DNA from 2 places in the Sulfitobacter sp. IGS-18 genome. Region 1 is predicted to be linked to the other one. Evidence: riboswitches for the same ligand, from Rfam matches in the RefSeq annotation. Region 1 holds a riboswitch; the other holds the start of a gene.
What was found. A riboswitch is a leader RNA that binds a small molecule or an ion and turns the genes downstream of it on or off. The one in region 1 is predicted to bind cobalamin.
Positions count from the first base shown of each region.

Region 2: another riboswitch for cobalamin. It lies ahead of ACWNZ3_RS06495 (TonB-dependent receptor); the one in region 1 lies ahead of ACWNZ3_RS04615 (ABC transporter substrate-binding protein).

Region 1 is NZ_CM184556.1:944,246-948,449, forward strand. Features, by position in the region: gene ACWNZ3_RS04610 (ABC transporter substrate-binding protein) at 1-966, opposite strand, end outside; cobalamin riboswitch at 1,138-1,332, opposite strand; gene ACWNZ3_RS04615 (ABC transporter substrate-binding protein) at 1,430-2,437, opposite strand; cobalamin riboswitch at 2,609-2,807, opposite strand; gene ACWNZ3_RS04620 (FAD-binding oxidoreductase) at 2,828-3,901, opposite strand; gene ACWNZ3_RS04625 (aromatic ring-hydroxylating oxygenase subunit alpha) at 3,906-4,204, opposite strand, start outside.
Region 2 is NZ_CM184556.1:1,350,857-1,355,060, forward strand. Features, by position in the region: gene ACWNZ3_RS06485 (adenosylcobinamide amidohydrolase) at 1-267, opposite strand, end outside; gene ACWNZ3_RS06490 (hypothetical protein) at 264-860, opposite strand; gene ACWNZ3_RS06495 (TonB-dependent receptor) at 1,142-1,738, opposite strand; cobalamin riboswitch at 1,864-2,070, opposite strand; gene ACWNZ3_RS06500 (Mth938-like domain-containing protein) at 2,235-2,588, shown strand; gene ccmA (heme ABC exporter ATP-binding protein CcmA) at 2,678-3,295, shown strand; gene ccmB (heme exporter protein CcmB) at 3,292-3,948, shown strand; gene ACWNZ3_RS06515 (heme ABC transporter permease) at 4,032-4,204, shown strand, end outside.

The sequences.
Region 1 (4,204 bases):
CGCTGTGACATTGCGGATCGAGGGGTCCATCGAATGCGCGTTCAGGATCACGATGCGGTCATTCCTGACTGCGTCCATCTGGCTGGTCACCGGATCGCTGCGCAGGAATTCCAGCTTTTTCTCCACATCATCCGCCTCGAAACGGCGCCGGTCCATTTCGGCGACGACGATGACCGAAGGATTGGCGCGGGCGATGCTTTCCCAACTGACAACCGGCCATTCCTCGTCGCTTTGTACGACATTGCGCAGCCCGAGCTTGTCCATCATGTAACCCGGAGGTCCCTTGCGGCCCGCGACATAGGGGTCGATGTCCATCTCGGCGGAGGAGAACCAGAACACGGCCGAAGCATCCTCAAGATCCAGCGCCGCCGCCTGTTCGATGGCCGCCGCTTCGCGGGCTTTCAGATCGGCGACCAGAGCCGCGCCTTTTTCGGACACGTCAAAGATCTGTGCCAACTGGGTGACACCGGCATAGATGCTGTCCATTTCGAACATGGCCAGACGGGTGCCGTCCGATCCGGTGCTGTTGTCCTTGGCCCAGCAATCGGCGGGCAGCACGAAGGTCGGGATGCCAAGGTCGGCAAACTGATCGCGGGTGGCCACGATGCCCTGCGGGCCGATGTGCCATTCATATTGCACGACAACCACATCGGGGCGCTTCTCGACCACGGATTCAAAGCTGGGGTCATTGTCGGCCAGACGTTCAATGCCAGCGTTCAATTCGGTGAACTCCGGCAACACTTCGGTGAACCACACCGACGTTCCGGCAACCCTGTCGCCAAGCCCCAGCCCATACATCAGTTCGGTTCCGGCCTGACCGACAGTCACCGCCGTTTCAGGGGCCGCGTCAAAGGTGACGTCGACGCCGCAATTCTCGATCGTCAGGGGATAGGCCGTCTGGGCCTGCGCCACCGGCGCGAAACAGACCGCGCCCAGCAGGGCCGCCCTTAGTTTCTTGTGGTACATCCTATGTCTCCGGAGTGTGATGCGCCCGGAGACAAAGAGGGTATGGCGAACCCATGGCTGGCCTGCATGGCAACCGGGGCGGCTGACATCTGCAGGCTGGCGATGGAGGGTGCGTGGGAGCACCGCTGGACAAAGTTCATTCGACACCTCCCCGGACTCCCCGCCCGGGCCGCGTTACGTTTGCTGTCGGCAGGTCTCCTGACTGGCGGGTCGTCACGGCAGCGGCCTTCCCATGGCACGGGGCCACAGTGGCATGATCGCTGCACGCTCATCGCCTACAGTTGCGGGGGCAGTTCCGGTTCACCGGCGGACCGGTGGCGGATTCCCTTTTGATTCCTTGCGGAAACCGACAGGCGTTGTTCTAGCCAGCAATTTCCGCAGCCGCAATCGCCGATCTCGGGCCGCTCAACCACAGCCCGGAGCGCGACGGGTCGCAGCTGCGCGGCAGGGGCGGCGGCACAGGTCATTTCAGGCCCTGCGCCTCCATCGCTTCGGCCAGTGCCTCAAGCCCGTCGATGATCCGGGTCGAAGGGTTCAGCGTCATCGCGTCCATCGGCAGCACCCGGCCCTCGCTGACCGCCTCCATCAGGCTGGCCACCGGATCGCCGGTCAGGAACGCCATCTTGGCCTCGGTCGAATCCATCGGATAGCGGCGGCGGCTCATGTCGGCGATGGCGATGATCGTCGGGTTCTTCCGGGCGATGGTCTCCCAGCTCACGGTCGGCCAGTCCTCGAAACTGTCGATGATGTTGGTCATCCCGAGTTGCCGGGCCATGTAGCCCGGTGCGCCGTTCTGCCCGGCGACATAGGGGTCGGCCTCCGTGGTTGCCGACGAGAACCAGAAGACGACGCTGACATCCCCGGAGACCGCGCCGACCCTTGCCTTTGCCGCTGCTTCACGCTTGCGCAGATCCGCGATCAGCGCCGCGCCCCGGTCCTGGACGTCAAAGATCTCGGCCAGCTCGGCAATGTCACGATAAACGAGGTCCATCTCGAAGGGCACCGGGCGCGGGCCGTCCGAGGTTTCCATCTGCGGCCGGTCGGCACAATCCGAGGGCAGGTTGTAGGCCGGAATGCCGAGGTCCGCGAATTGCTGACGCGTGCCGACGGACCCCTTTATCCCGATGTAATATTGCAGGTCAGTCGTCACCAGGTCGGGGCGGCGTTCGATCACCGCCTCGAAGGAGGGGTTGTTGTTGTCCAGCCTTTCGATCCCGGCATCCACTTGCGCGAACTGCGGCAGCACCGGACTGCGCCAGACCGAGGTCGCCCTGACCCGGTCGGCCAGCCCCAGCTGATACAGGATATCGGTGCCCCGCTGGCCAAGCGAAACCACAGTCTCGGGGGCCTTCGGGAACACCAGTTCTATGCCGCAGTTGTCGATGGTCAGCGGATAGTCGGTTTTGGCCAATGCCGGCAGCGCCAGCACCATTGCCGTCAGGGCGGCGCCGCTCAGGGATTTGAGGGACATATGTGATCTCCGGTTGATGAAGCGACCGGAGACAGGAAGGGATTGCCGACCTCGGACGGCAACACGGCGCCGGCCGCGAGGGCCGGAGCATTGTTGCAGTTACCGGAAACCCCGAAAGGCCCCGTTGAGGAAAACGTCATATGGCACCTCCCCGGACACCCCGCCCGGACCGCGTTGCTGTTGCATGTCGGCAGGTCTCCTGACTGACGGGTCGCTGTGCTTGGCTGCCTTCCCATGGTCCTTGGACCACAGTGGCATTTATGGCTTGGCACTCGCCGTCTACAGTTGCGGGGGCAGTTCCGGTTCACCGCTTGCGCGGTGGCGGATTCCCTTTTGATTCCTTTCGGAAACCGACAGAAACTGGTTAACCTCTCGTTCTGGTGAATACAATCACACCTCGACGGTGACCTTGCCGATCGGGTTCGAACAGCAGGCCAGGATATAACCCTCCGCGATATCATCCTCCGAGATGCCGCCGTTATGGACCATGTGAACATCGCCCTCGGTCTTGCGGATCTTGCAGGTGCCGCAGATGCCAAAGGTGCAGCCCGACGGGATGTTGAGCCCGCTGGCCTTGGCCGCCGCCAGGACGGTGTCGGTCTGTGCGACCCTGGCAGTGACGCCCGAGGTGGCAAAGGTGATCTCGGCGCTGGTATCCTCGTCCGGCACGATGTCGTCCAGCGCGGGGGCCTCGGCCTCGTTCGGGGTGGGGGCCTGGAAATTCTCCTGGTGGTAGCGATCCATGTCATAGCCAAGACCCTGAAGCGCCTCGCGCACGGTCTGCATGAAGGGCTCGGGCCCACAGCAAAAGACTTCGCGCTCCAGATAATCGGGGGCCATGAGGCCCAGCATCAGCTGGTTGATCTGGCCGCGATAGCCGGTCCAGGGCGCAAAACGGTCGGCCGCCTTGACGATCCAGTGCAGGTCGATGCCCGGCACCCGGCTGGCCATGTGCTCCAGCCGCTGGCGAAAGATGATCTCGGACGGGCGGCGCGCGCAGTTCACAAAGACGATGTCAGGCTCGGTGCCCAGATCGAACATCCAGGTGGTCATCGACATCATCGGCGTGATGCCGGACCCGGCCGAGATGAACAGGTATTTGTCTGACGGGAAATCGGTATGGGTGAACCAGCCCGCCGGTCCCGTCACCTTCAGCCGCATGCCGGGTTCCAGGTGATCCAGCATCCAGCGTGTGCCGATGCTGTCAGCCTGCGCCTTGACGGTGATCGAGATCGACCGCGGCCGCGAGGGCGAGGAGGAAATCGTATAGGTCCGGTGCACGGTGCCGCCGGGCACCGGCAGTTCCAGCGTCAGGAACTGACCCGGCTTGAAGTCGAACAGCGCCCCCGAGGGCGCGCGAAAGGTGAATGTGGCGGTATTGGCCAGTTCGGGGATGACTGACACGCATTCCAGCGGTTCATCGTCCTGCCAGAAGATATTGGACGGATGGGCGATATCTTTCATCGTGTTACTCCGCCGCCATCTGGGTCGGGGTCAGCCGCCGCGACATCGTGTTGCAATACCAGTCGACAAAACCGATCACGCCGGTCTCGTGGATGGGCGAATAGGGACCGGGCTCATAGGCGGGTGAATTGATGCCGCGCTGGTTGTCTTCCACCACCCGGCGGTCCTCGTCATTGGTGGCGATCCAGACCTCGGTCAGGCGCCGGAGATCGTAATCCACACCTTCCACGGCATCCTTGTGGACCAGCCATTTGGTCGTGACTTGCGTTGTCGTCGCCGTCAGCGGTGTGACGCGAAAGACGA
Region 2 (4,204 bases), 410 kb from region 1:
CAGCGCTGTCCGCGACAGCCCGGTGTTGAGCCGGACCGCAATGTTGATCGTGCCCCGGTCCCGCGCCTGCCTGTTGACGCGCATCCCCACACGTTCGGCATTCGATAGGCCCAGGGTGGCAATGCAGCGCACAGTTGTCCGGCCCGCCTTTGCGCTCTGGTCGGTGAAACGGGAGACATCGCGCGAGGTCAGAAAGGCCAGGGCATCCTGCATCTCGCGCTCAAGCTCAAGGCTCAGCCAGGGCCGCGCAAGGGAGACGCCGCTCATTCCAGTATGTCCAGCGGCTGAAAGACAAACCCCGATGCCGTTTCTTCCAGAAAGGCGCTGACGCCAAAGGTGTCGCGGACAAGCGCTGGGGTCAGCACCGCCTGCGGTGAGCCGTCGGCGGCAATGCCGCCCTTGTCGACGACGATCAGGCGGGTGCAGTGCCGCGCCGCCAACCCCAGGTCATGCAGTGACACGATCACCGCGCGCGCCTCCGCCGCCAGATCGGCAAAGCTGCCGCGGTATTCCAGCGCGGGGGAGGTCGATTCGCGTCCGTAAAGCGGATTGGAGGAACTGCTGTCCTTCTCGGTCTCAAGCAGCAGGTTCAGCAGATGGCCGGCCTCTGCCACGCTGCGCCCGTCCAGGCCGAAACTCAGCCGGTATTTCAGCGCTTCGGTCCGGGTAAGCGTCGGCGCGCCGCCGTTGAAGGTCGATTCGTGTCTGGTGTTCTCATAGGCCAGCCGATGGGTCAGCCGCCCCTCCAGCATCGCATATTCGCCGTAGACCCCTAGGTCGTGTTGACATTCATTGTCGCCCACCCGCGCGAGACGGATTTTGCCGCTGGCGCCCTGATGTGAGCGCAGCAATGTGATCATTGGAAGCGAACATCCGGGATGGCAGAGGCAAAATCCGCCTCGCCCCGCAGGGGTTTCGCCAAAATTGCCCATTTCTGCGTTACAGCGTCCCGCCTTTACTATAAGGCAAATCACATCGCCAATGTCCCGAGAGCGCGTAGCGCGGCAGGGTATTGGCGCTTCAATTTCAAGGCGGGGCGCGCAAAGAGAGCTTGAAATAGCTGGCTATTCCTGCGCTCTCTTGCCTGGAACTGAGCAATTTTGGACTGAAACGGGTGGGTGACAATGAATGTCAACACGACCTAGCGTCCGTTCGTCGAGGGTGCCGAACTGGGTCGGATCATCCACCACATAACCCGGCGCATCCGGCGCGAAAGAAATGCGGTTGCCGTTGTCCCGTTGCCCAGCTCCAGCGTGGCCGAATAGGTGTCGCCGATCCCGCCTTTTCGGGTAATGATATTGATAACCCCCGCCGAGGCGTTGGAGCCGTAATAGACCGAATGCGGCCCGCGCAGCACCTCGATGCGCTCGATATTGGCGGTTTCCAGACCGCTGAGAATATATTCGCCATCGCCGCCCGAGGCTTCGATCCCGTCGATCAGGATCAGCGTATGGTTTGCCTCGCCGCCGCGCAGGCGGACCTGGGTAAAACTGCTGCCGGATCCGTTGACCGACACGCCCGGCAAGGCGCGCAGGGCGTCCTGCACCGTGGCGATGCCGCGCTCCTCGATCTGTTGTGCCGTGACAACACTCGCCGCGCGGCCCAGTGCCTCGGCCTCGATCGGCGTCAGCCCGCCCGAGACAATGATCTCGCCCAGATCGAAATGATCCTGAGCCAGTGCAGCAGTGGTGAAGTATGGAACGACGGCTGCGGAAGCCAGAGCGGATGCAAGACGCATGAGATACCCTCGGTTGCGACCCCGACGGGCCGCCAGACGTTGAATTGTCTTTTGAGGGATGCCCCCCGCAGACGGTGAAAACACCACAAGCGGAAGCTCCGCAGTCCCGACGCCCCTCGCGCCCGAACAGGGTGAACACCTTGGCAGGTCTCCTGACTCGCGGGTCGTTGCTTGGCCGGACCTTCCCATCACATATGCTGTGACAGTGGTATGCGCCGGCTTTGCTCTCCGCCTACAGTTGCGGGGGCAGTCGTGGATTTGGCCGGAGGGCCGAACCACGTTCCCTATTAACCAGACGGCGAACCGTCCGGACCGAAGTACCCTTTGGATAGCGGCCCGAATCGTTTCGGTAAAGCCTGCATGGAAAAATTCTCTGCGCCGCCCGGCAGGGCCTGCGGCAAAGCACCCCGCCAGGGGCGTCTTTTTACCGCGCTGGCCTATAACGTCAGGGCCGCATCGGCTATGATCGTCCTGCCGCTTTGCAAAGGGATGTGACATGCGCTTGAACGAGATCGTCTTTACGGATGCGAAACCTGTCGAAGGCTATGGCCCCGGCTTTTTCCGCATCGGCGGGCAGGTGATCCATGGCCCGGTGATTGCCGGACCTGGCGGCATTCAGACATGGGCCGGGCTGCAGGACGACGCCGCGCTTCTGGCGCTCAAGGGGCAGGTTGACGTGCTCTTTGTCGGGACCGGCGCCGAGATCGGCCATCTGCCGGAAACCCTGACCGGCCCGCTGGAAGAGGCCGGCATGGGGGTGGAGGCGATGGCATCCCCCGCCGCCTGCCGCACCTACAACATCTTGCTGAGCGAAGGCCGCCGCATTGCCCTCGCGCTGATCCCCGTCTGAGATGCCCGGGCCGTTGTGCCCGCCCCGCCGGGGTGCCGCGCCGCAAATGACCGCTTTTGCACGCCCCGCCAATGGGTTACGCAGGGGGCATGATGTTACGTGTCGATGATCTGACCCTTGCCCGTGGCGGTGTGCCGGTTCTGACCGGTCTCAGCCTTGCGCTGGTGCCGGGTCAGGCGCTGATCCTGCGCGGGCCGAACGGCGCGGGCAAGACTACCCTGTTGCGCAGCATCGCAGGCCTGCAACCGCCGCTTTCGGGCCGCATCGAGGGCGCGCAGGACCGTGTCGCCTATGCCGCCCATGCCGACGGGCTGAAAGCGATGCTGAGCGTGACCGAGAACCTGGCCTTCTGGGCGCGGATCTTTGGCACTTCCGACATCACCCCGGCGCTGGATGCCTTTGACCTGCACGGGCTGGCGGACCGGCTGGCAGGCACCCTGTCGGCAGGGCAGAAACGCCGTCTGGGACTGGCGCGGCTTCTGGTCACCGGGCGGCCGCTCTGGGTGCTGGACGAACCCACCGTTTCGCTCGACACCGGGGCGGTGGCGCTCTTTGCCGCTGCCCTGCGCGCGCATCTGGCACAGGGCGGCGCGGCGCTGATCGCCACCCATATCGACCTGGGGATCGAGGCGCAGGTGCTGGACATCACCCCCTTCCGCGCCAGTGCTGCCACCCGCGCCGGCGCCCGCGACGAGGCCTTTCTGTGAGGGCGCTTCTGATCCGTGATCTGACGCTCGCGCTCCGGGCCGGGGGCGGCTTTGGCCTGGGGCTTGCCTTCTTCCTGATCGTGACGGTGCTGGTGCCCTTCAGCGTCGGCCCGCAGGCGGCGCTCTTGCAGCTCATCGCCCCCGGCGTGCTCTGGCTGGGCGCGCTGCTGGCCTGCCTTTTGTCGCTGGACCGCCTGCTGGCGCTGGATTTCGAGGATGGCACGCTTGACCTGCTGCTCACTGCCCCGCTGCCGCTGGAGGGGGCGCTGAGCGTCAAGGCTCTGGCCCATTGGCTGACCACGGGCCTGCCGCTGGTGCTGGCCGCCCCGGTGCTGGGCGTGCTGCTGAACCTCGCACCGCCAGGCTACCTCTGGCTTGTCGTTTCGCTGGCGCTGGGGACACCGGCTCTGTCGGTCATCGGCTGTTTCGGCGCGGCGCTTACCGTGGGGATCAAACGCGGCGGGCTGCTGCTGTCGCTGCTGGTACTGCCGCTTTACGTGCCGACCCTGATCTTCGGGGCCGAGGTCGCCCGGCGCGGCGCAGGCGGGCAGGAGGTGACCACACCACTGCTGATGCTGGCCGGGATCACCTGCGCGGTGATCGCCCTGATGCCCTTCGCCTCTGCCGCCGTGCTGCGCATGGGGCTGCGATGAGCGGCCCGGCCCCCCATACCCCCGGTCAATCCGTCGCGCCGTCGTCTATTGAGCACCGCCGCGCGGCAGAGTAGGAGTAGCCCATGTCGATCTGGAGTTACGCAAACCCGGTGAAATTTCTCACCCTGAGCGCGCGGGTACAACCCGTGCTCTGGGTGCTGTCGCTGGCCTGTGTCGCGACCGGGCTGATCTGGGGTTTCTTCGGCACGCCCCAGGATTACCGCCAGGGCGCAACGGTCAAGATCATCTACCTGCA